Regions from separate parts of the Variovorax sp. SRS16 genome, predicted to be linked through region 1. Evidence: predicted binding sites of a transcription regulator. Region 1 holds the regulator's gene; the other holds the start of a gene.

Region 1 (3,926 bases):
CAAAGGCACGCAGGCCGCCTTCATTTGCCAGAAATATGGCATCCCCCAGATCTCCACCGGGGACATGCTGCGAGCCGCGGTCAAGGCGGGCACCGCGCTCGGCCTGCAGGCGCAGGCCGTCATGGCATCCGGCGCACTTGTGAGCGACGATCTGATCATCAACCTCGTCAAGGAACGTCTCGCACTGCCGGATTGCGCGAACGGTTTTCTCTTCGACGGCTTTCCTCGCACCATTCCGCAGGCCGAAGCCATGCGCGCGGCGCAGGTCAACCTCGACTATGTGCTCGAGATCGACGTGCCTTTCGCAGACATCGTCGAGCGCATGAGCGGTCGCCGCTCGCATCCGGCCTCGGGACGCATCTACCACGTCAAGTTCAACCCGCCGAAGACCGAGGGCAAGGACGACCTGACGGGCGATGACCTGGTCCAGCGCGAGGACGACAAGGAAGCCACCGTGCGCAAGCGCCTCGAGGTCTATAGCCAGCAGACGCGTCCCCTGGTCGACTATTACGCGGCATGGGCCAAGGCCGAGCCGGCTGCGGCGCCGAAGTACCGCGCCATCAGCGGTGTGGGCACGGTCGATGAGATCACTCAGCGCGCGCTCACGGCGTTGAGCAGCTGATCGGCCCCTTCGCGCGAACATTCCGGTTCTCTCAGGCGGTCGATGGGCTGCCCAGGAGTTCCAGCATGAGGGCGATGCGCGCCTTCACCGGCGTCAAGGCGCCGGCGCTGGGTATCGATTCCGCTTCGCCGGCTTTCGGCAGGATGCGCCCCTGCGCGCATCGCGTCGCACGCACCACGGCCACACCGGCGGATTGCGCCCGAAGCGCTGCCTCTTCGAGCGCATGGTGAAGCGTGCCGTTGCCGGTGGCCGCGAACACCAGGCCTTGTACCGGCTCTGCCGCACCGAGCCGACGCTCCTGGAGCAGTGAATCGACGATGCTCCCGCGCGCCTCTGCGTGGCTCACCAGGATCTCGACCCGAGGCCATGTCCGCGCTTCGATCATCCGTTCGAACAGGCCTGAGGCGACATCGGCGGCCGCGCCGGGCCAGCTTCTGTGGAGCCGCACAAGGCCTTCCTCGACATAGCCCAACGGGCCCGCGTCACCGGAATCGAATGCATCGAGCCGATAGGTGTGGACCTTGCGCACATCGAACGCGCTGTGCACGGTCCCTGCACACACGGCCACGACGCCGTGTGCACCTGGCATCGCAGCGACCACGAGGGCATCGCGCATGTTCTGCGGTCCGTCGGGTGCCAGGGCGGTGGCCGGCCGCATCGCGCAGGTCAGAACCACGGGCTTGTGCGGCAATAGCACCGATTGCAGGAAGAACGCCGTCTCTTCCAGCGTGTCGGTGCCATGCGTGATGACGATGCCCGCCACGTCGGGCGCGGCGAGCCAGTGAGCGCAGCGCAGGGCGAGCTCGCGCCAGACCACCGACGTCATGTCCTTGCTGTCGATCTGCGCGACCTGCTCCGCCAACAATGAAATTCCGTCCGGCGCCTCGATGCCGCTCAGCAGATCCGACACGCCCACCTGGCCGGCGGCATAGCCGATGTTGTCACCGGGCGCCGCCGCCCTTCCGGCGATGGTGCCGCCCGTCCCCAACACGATCACGCGGCGCCGGCCGTCTCGAATGTCCTGGGCCATGGCTTGCCAACTTTCTGAAACTGGTTAAAAATACAGGTACTGGATATTCAGCCAGTGCCGCAAGGAGTCATTCATGCAGTTTGCCGTCAAGCTTACCGCCCGTCAGCAGCAGATCCTCGACCTCATCCAGAGTGCCATCGCGCGCACCGGCGCTCCGCCCACTCGCGCCGAGATTGCCGCCGAGCTCGGCTTCAAGTCGGCCAATGCAGCCGAAGAGCATCTTCAAGCGCTGGCCCGCAAGGGTGTCATCGAACTCGTGAGTGGCACTTCGCGCGGCATCCGCCTCAAGGGCGATGCGCTGCGCTCCCTCAACGAATCCCGCAACAACCAGTTCTCCCTGTCCCTCCCCGGCATGGCCCAGTTGGCGCTGCCGCTGATCGGCCGTGTGGCCGCAGGCTCGCCCATCCTTGCGCAAGAACACGTCGATCAAACCTATTACGTGGAAAACACGCTGTTCCAGCGCCAGCCCGACTACCTCCTCAAGGTGCGCGGCATGTCCATGCGCGACGCCGGCATCATGGACGGCGATCTGCTTGCCGTCCAGGCCACCAAGGAAGCCCGCAACGGGCAGATCGTGGTGGCACGGCTGGGCGATGAGGTGACGGTCAAGCGCCTCAAGCGCAATAAGCAGGTCATCGAACTGCATGCGGAAAATCCCGATTACCCCACCATCGTGGTTCAGCCCGGCGAGCCCTTCGAAATTGAAGGCCTTGCAGTCGGCCTGATCCGCAACACGATGCTGATGTAGCTGCGGCAGTCATCGCATGCAGCCGCATGCATGAAGATCCCGGCCGCGACAGGTGGCGGGCGTATGGCGAAGGCCATCACCCTGTCGAAGCCGATGAAAGCAATCCTGCCTGTGTTCAACCTCTGATTTTCTGGAGTTCACATGGGAATCGCTCTTCTCAGCATTGCTGATTTTTTCACGCCACTGCAATCGCTGGCGAGCCGCTGGATGCCGGCTCGTCGATCGCGCCGCACCGCTTCGGCTGGCCTGCGGTACGTGAGTGTTCGGCCCAGCTGCGCGGTGCACCCCGGCGCAGCCGCGCAGGCCGAAGTGCCAGCGCCGATGCGTCCCTTGCGCGTCGTGCGCACGGTCGACGCCCAGCAATCCGGCCGGCGTGCCAGTCGCGTGTTGATTTCCGGCCGCATGGTCGACGTCTGCGCCGAGCTCGATCGGCTGGCCGCCCTGGAGGCCGCGGACGCAACACCACGAGCAGCCGGACTGCATTGACACGGAGCGGCCTGTCGCCGGCGCAGGTTCCAGACCCGCGCCGCGGGCGTTCGCCGAGGCGATGACCTAGCCGCACGCGCATCCGGCCGAACCGTGTCCAGCCACGCGCCGACACGGCGCGTTGGCAACGCGAGGCACAATGGCACGCCATGAACATTGTGATCCTCGACGACTATCAGGACGCGGTGCGCAAGTTGCGCTGCGCCGCCAAGCTCGATGCGTACGCAGCCAAGGTCTATACCAATACGGTCAAGGGCATCGGACAGCTCTCGATCCGGCTCAAGGACGCCGACGTGATCGTGCTGAACCGCGAACGCACCCAGGTGTCCCGTCAGCTGATCGAGAAGCTGCCCAAGCTCAAGCTGATCTCGCAGACAGGGCGCGTCGGCGCACACATCGATGTGCACGCCTGCACCGAGCAAGGCATTGCGGTGGCCGAAGGCACGGGTTCGCCGTTGGCACCTGCAGAGCTCACCTGGGCGCTCATCATGGCCGCGATGCGCCGCCTGCCGCAGTACATCAGCAACCTCAAGCACGGCGCGTGGCAGCAGTCGGGCCTCAAGTCGGCCTCGATGCCGCCCAACTTCGGGCTCGGCTCGGTGCTGAAGGGCAAGACCCTCTGCATCTGGGGCTACGGCCGCATCGGCCAATTGGTCGCCCGCTACGGACAGGCCTTCGGGATGCAGGTGGTGATTTGGGGCCGCGAAGAAAGCTGCGCCAAGGCGAGGTCCGACGGCCTGCAGGTGGCCCCCAACCGGGACGCCTTCTTCATGGCTGCCGACGTGCTGTCGATCCATCTGCGCCTGACGGACGACACGCGCGGGCTGGTGACGCTGGAAGATCTGTCGCGCATGAAGCCGACCGCACTCTTCGTCAACACCTCGCGGGCGGAACTGGTCGAACAGGATGCCCTGCTCGCCGCGCTCAATCGCGGCCGGCCCGGACTGGCGGCGATCGATGTGTTCGAGAGCGAACCGCCGCTGCAAGGCCACGCGCTGCTGCGGCTGGAGAACTGCATCTGCACGCCGCACATCGGCTAC
Region 2 (3,926 bases), on a different replicon from region 1:
TACGGCGTTGCCGATGAGAGAGCCCTCGGCGCGGCTGTTCGAGCCCTGGAGCACCAGGCTTCCGAATTGTGGGCCGGCCTCTTGTGGCATGAAGCTGACCAGCATGGTGCACTCGCCATGTGCCGGCACGGTTGAGCAGGTCTTCTCCACGGCGAAAGGAGCCGTGGCGACCGCGGTCACGTCCGTGGCGGCGCCGCCCCCGTGGTTGACGACCTTGACGGGCAAGGTCCGCATTTGGGTGCGAGCCACGTCCCCAAAATCGGTGAGCTCGGGCTGAATCTCCAGGTCAGCCTGGCCCGTCAGCTTGATGTCGATTGGAATGCGATACCGGAAATCGGACGCGGCTGCGCTGAGCGCGGGCTGGAGGACAATGGTTGCACTGAGGAGCGCGCAGACGAAGCGCTTGAAGGACGGACGCATTTTTCTAGACAGTTCGGACAGCGGCCCCCTGACGGATTCCGGGGGCTTTGGGCCTATAGCCAGGGACCGTCTAGTGCGGGGTTTTAGGCCCCTTCTTTTCAGGCCCATCCGCGGCGCGCAGAGAGGGCACAGCCGCGTCCCTCGTTCGGGGCGGCCTGCGCACGCGCGACGAGCTCTTGGCGAGGAGTTGGCGGCGGTACTGAAGCGCGCGGTGCCAAGACCTCGCCCCACAGGGTGTTAGGGGCCGTTGCGGCGACCTTGGGCCTTCCGGAGGTCGGTGGCCGCCTGTGCCTGAAGTCGGTAGGGGCCTTAGGCGGTCACGATGCGGGAGCGCCGCACGTCCCCGACTTGCGCGCCGCTGACTGGCGCCGTTGAGGGCGTTGCGCGCTTCCAGGCACGACGCGACAGCTCCTTGTTGACAGAGGCGACGTCGCCACTGTCGAGCAAGCCGGTTGTGAACATGGCAACGAGATTGTTGACAAGACTTCTGACCGTGGCAGGCAGGCCCGCGAGGTAGTCCGCTTCGGATTGCGCCGGGGCGTCAATGGGGGTAGCTGGCGCGTAGCGCAGGCCTTCGGGGTCAAGCCAGTCAGCCGGCACGTCAAAGGCCTTTGCAATGCTCTGCAGGCGGTCGCTCGGCAAGCCGCGCACGCCGGATTCTGCGTGGCTGATAGCAGTGCGCAGTCCCTGAAAATCGAGCGGCTCGACCTTCATCGCAAGCTGGTTGCGGGAGACGTCGGAAGCATGACGAAGTGCGCGCAGGCGCATCGATTGAGTCGGCCGCGGGGCCTTTCCCTTGGCGCCAAGAATGAGCCAACTACCCGAAACGCCGAACTCGGTGGCAATACGGAGAATCGTGTCGGGACGAGGGGTGGCGAGGCGCTCTTCCCACCCCTTCAGGACTGTCGCGGTGCTGTGGCCGAGGCGCGTCGCCATCTGCGCCCTGGAAAGGCCGAGCGCTTGCCGAAGGTCTCGCAGGCGGAAATGGATACCAGGCGCGATGTCGTCGAAGGACCATTCCCCTGTGACCTCAGGCAGTGCCGCGGTTTCGACATCGCCAGTGCCCTTGAGCAGAGTGGCCGAGTCCGTGGCGTAGCGGGACGCGAGCTTGTCGAGGTGGTCGAGGTTGACAACGGAGAAGACGCCTCGCTCGAGGCGGGAAACAGCGGCATGGCTGCCCTGATAGCCCAAGACCTCCTCGGCAATTTCGAGCGTGGTTTTGCCAGTCGCTTCGCGCAGCTTTCGCAGACGCGCGCCCAGCTCTAGGCGGTCGGCGAGGTCAAGCTTACGCTTGCGGGAGGTTGCATCGACCTGGTTGGCGGTGGCGGGCATTGGGTCCTCGAAACTACATTGAATTTAATGCGCTGCGGTTGCGGCGCTTGGGGTTATTGTACGACAGTGCTTGAACGAGCACCATCAGTATCAGATGCAAGCATTTTAGATTTAGCCGCACCGTAGTGGCGCCGGCGCCACCTGGTTTTTCTCAGGCCCGATATGGCCCAATCTGATTGCCGCCATCGCGCCCGTCGAACCGCCCGTGCAGGCCGCGCAGGCGCGGTCCCGGTCCGATGCCGCAGGCCTGCAAGCTGTGCGATACTGTACGGCCATCCAGTATCCTGGCCGCCGGCAATGTCCGCCCTTCCCGCTTACGCCGAGCTGCGCTGCGTCTCCAATCACACCTACCTGCGCGGCGCCAGCCAACCGGAGGAGCTGGTGGAGCGCGCTTCGCAGCTTGGCTATTCCGCTCTCGCAATCGCTGACGAGTGCAGCCTGGCGGGCATCGTGCGCGCGCACGTTGCTGCCAAGGAGCACGGCCTCAAGCTTCTGGTCGGAACCCAGGTCCAGGTTGCTTGCGGCCACCCCTTCACGTTGCTCGTCCTTGCGTGCAACCTGAACGGGTACGGGAACCTTTGTGAATTCATCACCAAGCTTCGGCGTGGCTCAGAGAAGGGAAAATACGAACTGCAGTTCGCAGACCTGACCGCCGCGGCCCTTGAGGACTGCGTCGTCGTCGCCTGCCCGAAGCGGATGTCGACCCCGGAACAGCTGGAGACAACAGGACGCTGGCTCCTGTCAGAGTTCCGGGGGCGTTGCTGGTTCGGCGTCGACCTTCTGCGCCTCATCGACGACGAGATGTGGTTGTACCGACTCCGCCAGGTGAGCGAGCTGACGGCAATTCCCTTGGTAGCCGCCGGCGACGTTCATTTTCATGTTCGCTCCAGGAAACCACTCCAGGACGTACTGACCGCTACGCGAGTTGGCCGCCCGCTGACGGAGTGCGGCCTCGACCTTCAGCCAAACGCAGAGCGGCACCTAAGAACGCGTCTTCGGCTGGCGCAAACCTACCCGGAGGATTTGCTTGCAGAGACGCTCAACGTGGCCGCGCGCTGCCAATTCAGCCTCGAGGAGCTTCGATACCAGTACCCCGACGAAGTGGTGCCGGACGGGGAGACGCCCTCCTCCTATTTGCGGCGCCTGACCTACGAGGGCGCCGGCCGACGGTGGCCAGAAGGGGTGCCGGCGAAGGTCCAGCTACAGATTGAGCACGAGCTGACATTGATTCAGGAGCTCCGGTACGAGCATTACTTCTTGACCGTCGCTGACATCGTCCAGTTCGCGAGGTCTCGCAACATCCTGTGCCAAGGGCGCGGGAGTGCCGCCAATTCCGTCGTCTGCTATTGCGTGGGCGTCACTGAGGTCGACCCAGCGCGCATGAGCGTCCTTTTTGAGCGTTTCATTTCCAAGGAAAGGAATGAGCCGCCGGATATCGACATCGATTTTGAGCACGAGCGTAGAGAAGAAGTTCTCCAGTACCTGTACCGGCGTTACGGACGCGACCGTGCCGCCATCACCGGTGTGGTGACCAGCTATCGGCCCAAGAGTGCGGTGAGGGACGTGGGCAAGGCGCTGGGATTTGACCTTGAGGTGGTAGACCAGCTTGCCAAGAATCATCAGTGGTTTGACGGCAAGGCGGTCATGCCGGAGCGTTTAGTGGAACTAGGCCTGTCGCTTGATGACCTGAAGGTGCGCCAGCTGATGTTGCTTACAGGGCAACTGCTAGGGTTCCCAAGGCACCTCAGCCAGCACACCGGCGGGTTCGTGCTCACAAGGACGGCGTTGTCTCGGCTGATTCCAATCGAGAACGCCTCGATGAAGGACCGAACGGTCCTGGAGTGGGACAAGGATGACCTTGACGCTTTGGGGTTTCTCAAGGTCGACTGCCTGGCTCTGGGCATGCTGACCGCCATCCGCAAATGCCTGGATTTCATCGGTCAGCGTAAGGGGTTCGTATTCGCGATGCAGGACATCCCGGCGGAGGACCCCGAGACGTACGAGATGATTTCGCGCGCGGACACCGTCGGAGTCTTCCAAATTGAGAGCCGCGCGCAGATGAGCATGCTGCCGCGGTTGAAGCCTCGGTGTTTCTACGACTTGGTGGTCGAAGTCGCGCTCGTGCGCCCCGGGCCCATCGTCGGCGGAATGGTGCACCCGTATCTGCGGCGTCG

Evidence for each region. The regulator LexA, encoded in region 1, represses DNA repair genes until DNA is damaged. The targets are predictions, from matches to a motif close to ACTGTATNNNNATACAGT.
Region 2: a site for LexA is predicted at 2,016-2,033, ahead of E5P2_RS30270 (error-prone DNA polymerase). Genes of this name have one in related genera too.

What each region holds. Positions count from the first base shown of each region.
Region 1 is NZ_LR594666.1:2,576,190-2,580,115, reverse strand. It holds gene adk (adenylate kinase) at 1-622, shown strand, start outside; gene E5P2_RS12470 (asparaginase) at 654-1,652, opposite strand; gene lexA (transcriptional repressor LexA) at 1,726-2,400, shown strand; gene E5P2_RS12460 (hypothetical protein) at 2,542-2,886, shown strand; gene E5P2_RS12455 (D-2-hydroxyacid dehydrogenase family protein) at 3,036-3,926, shown strand, end outside.
Region 2 is NZ_LR594667.1:449,753-453,678, reverse strand. It holds gene E5P2_RS30280 (choice-of-anchor D domain-containing protein) at 1-420, opposite strand, end outside; gene E5P2_RS30275 (helix-turn-helix domain-containing protein) at 730-1,752, opposite strand; gene E5P2_RS30270 (error-prone DNA polymerase) at 2,050-3,926, shown strand, end outside.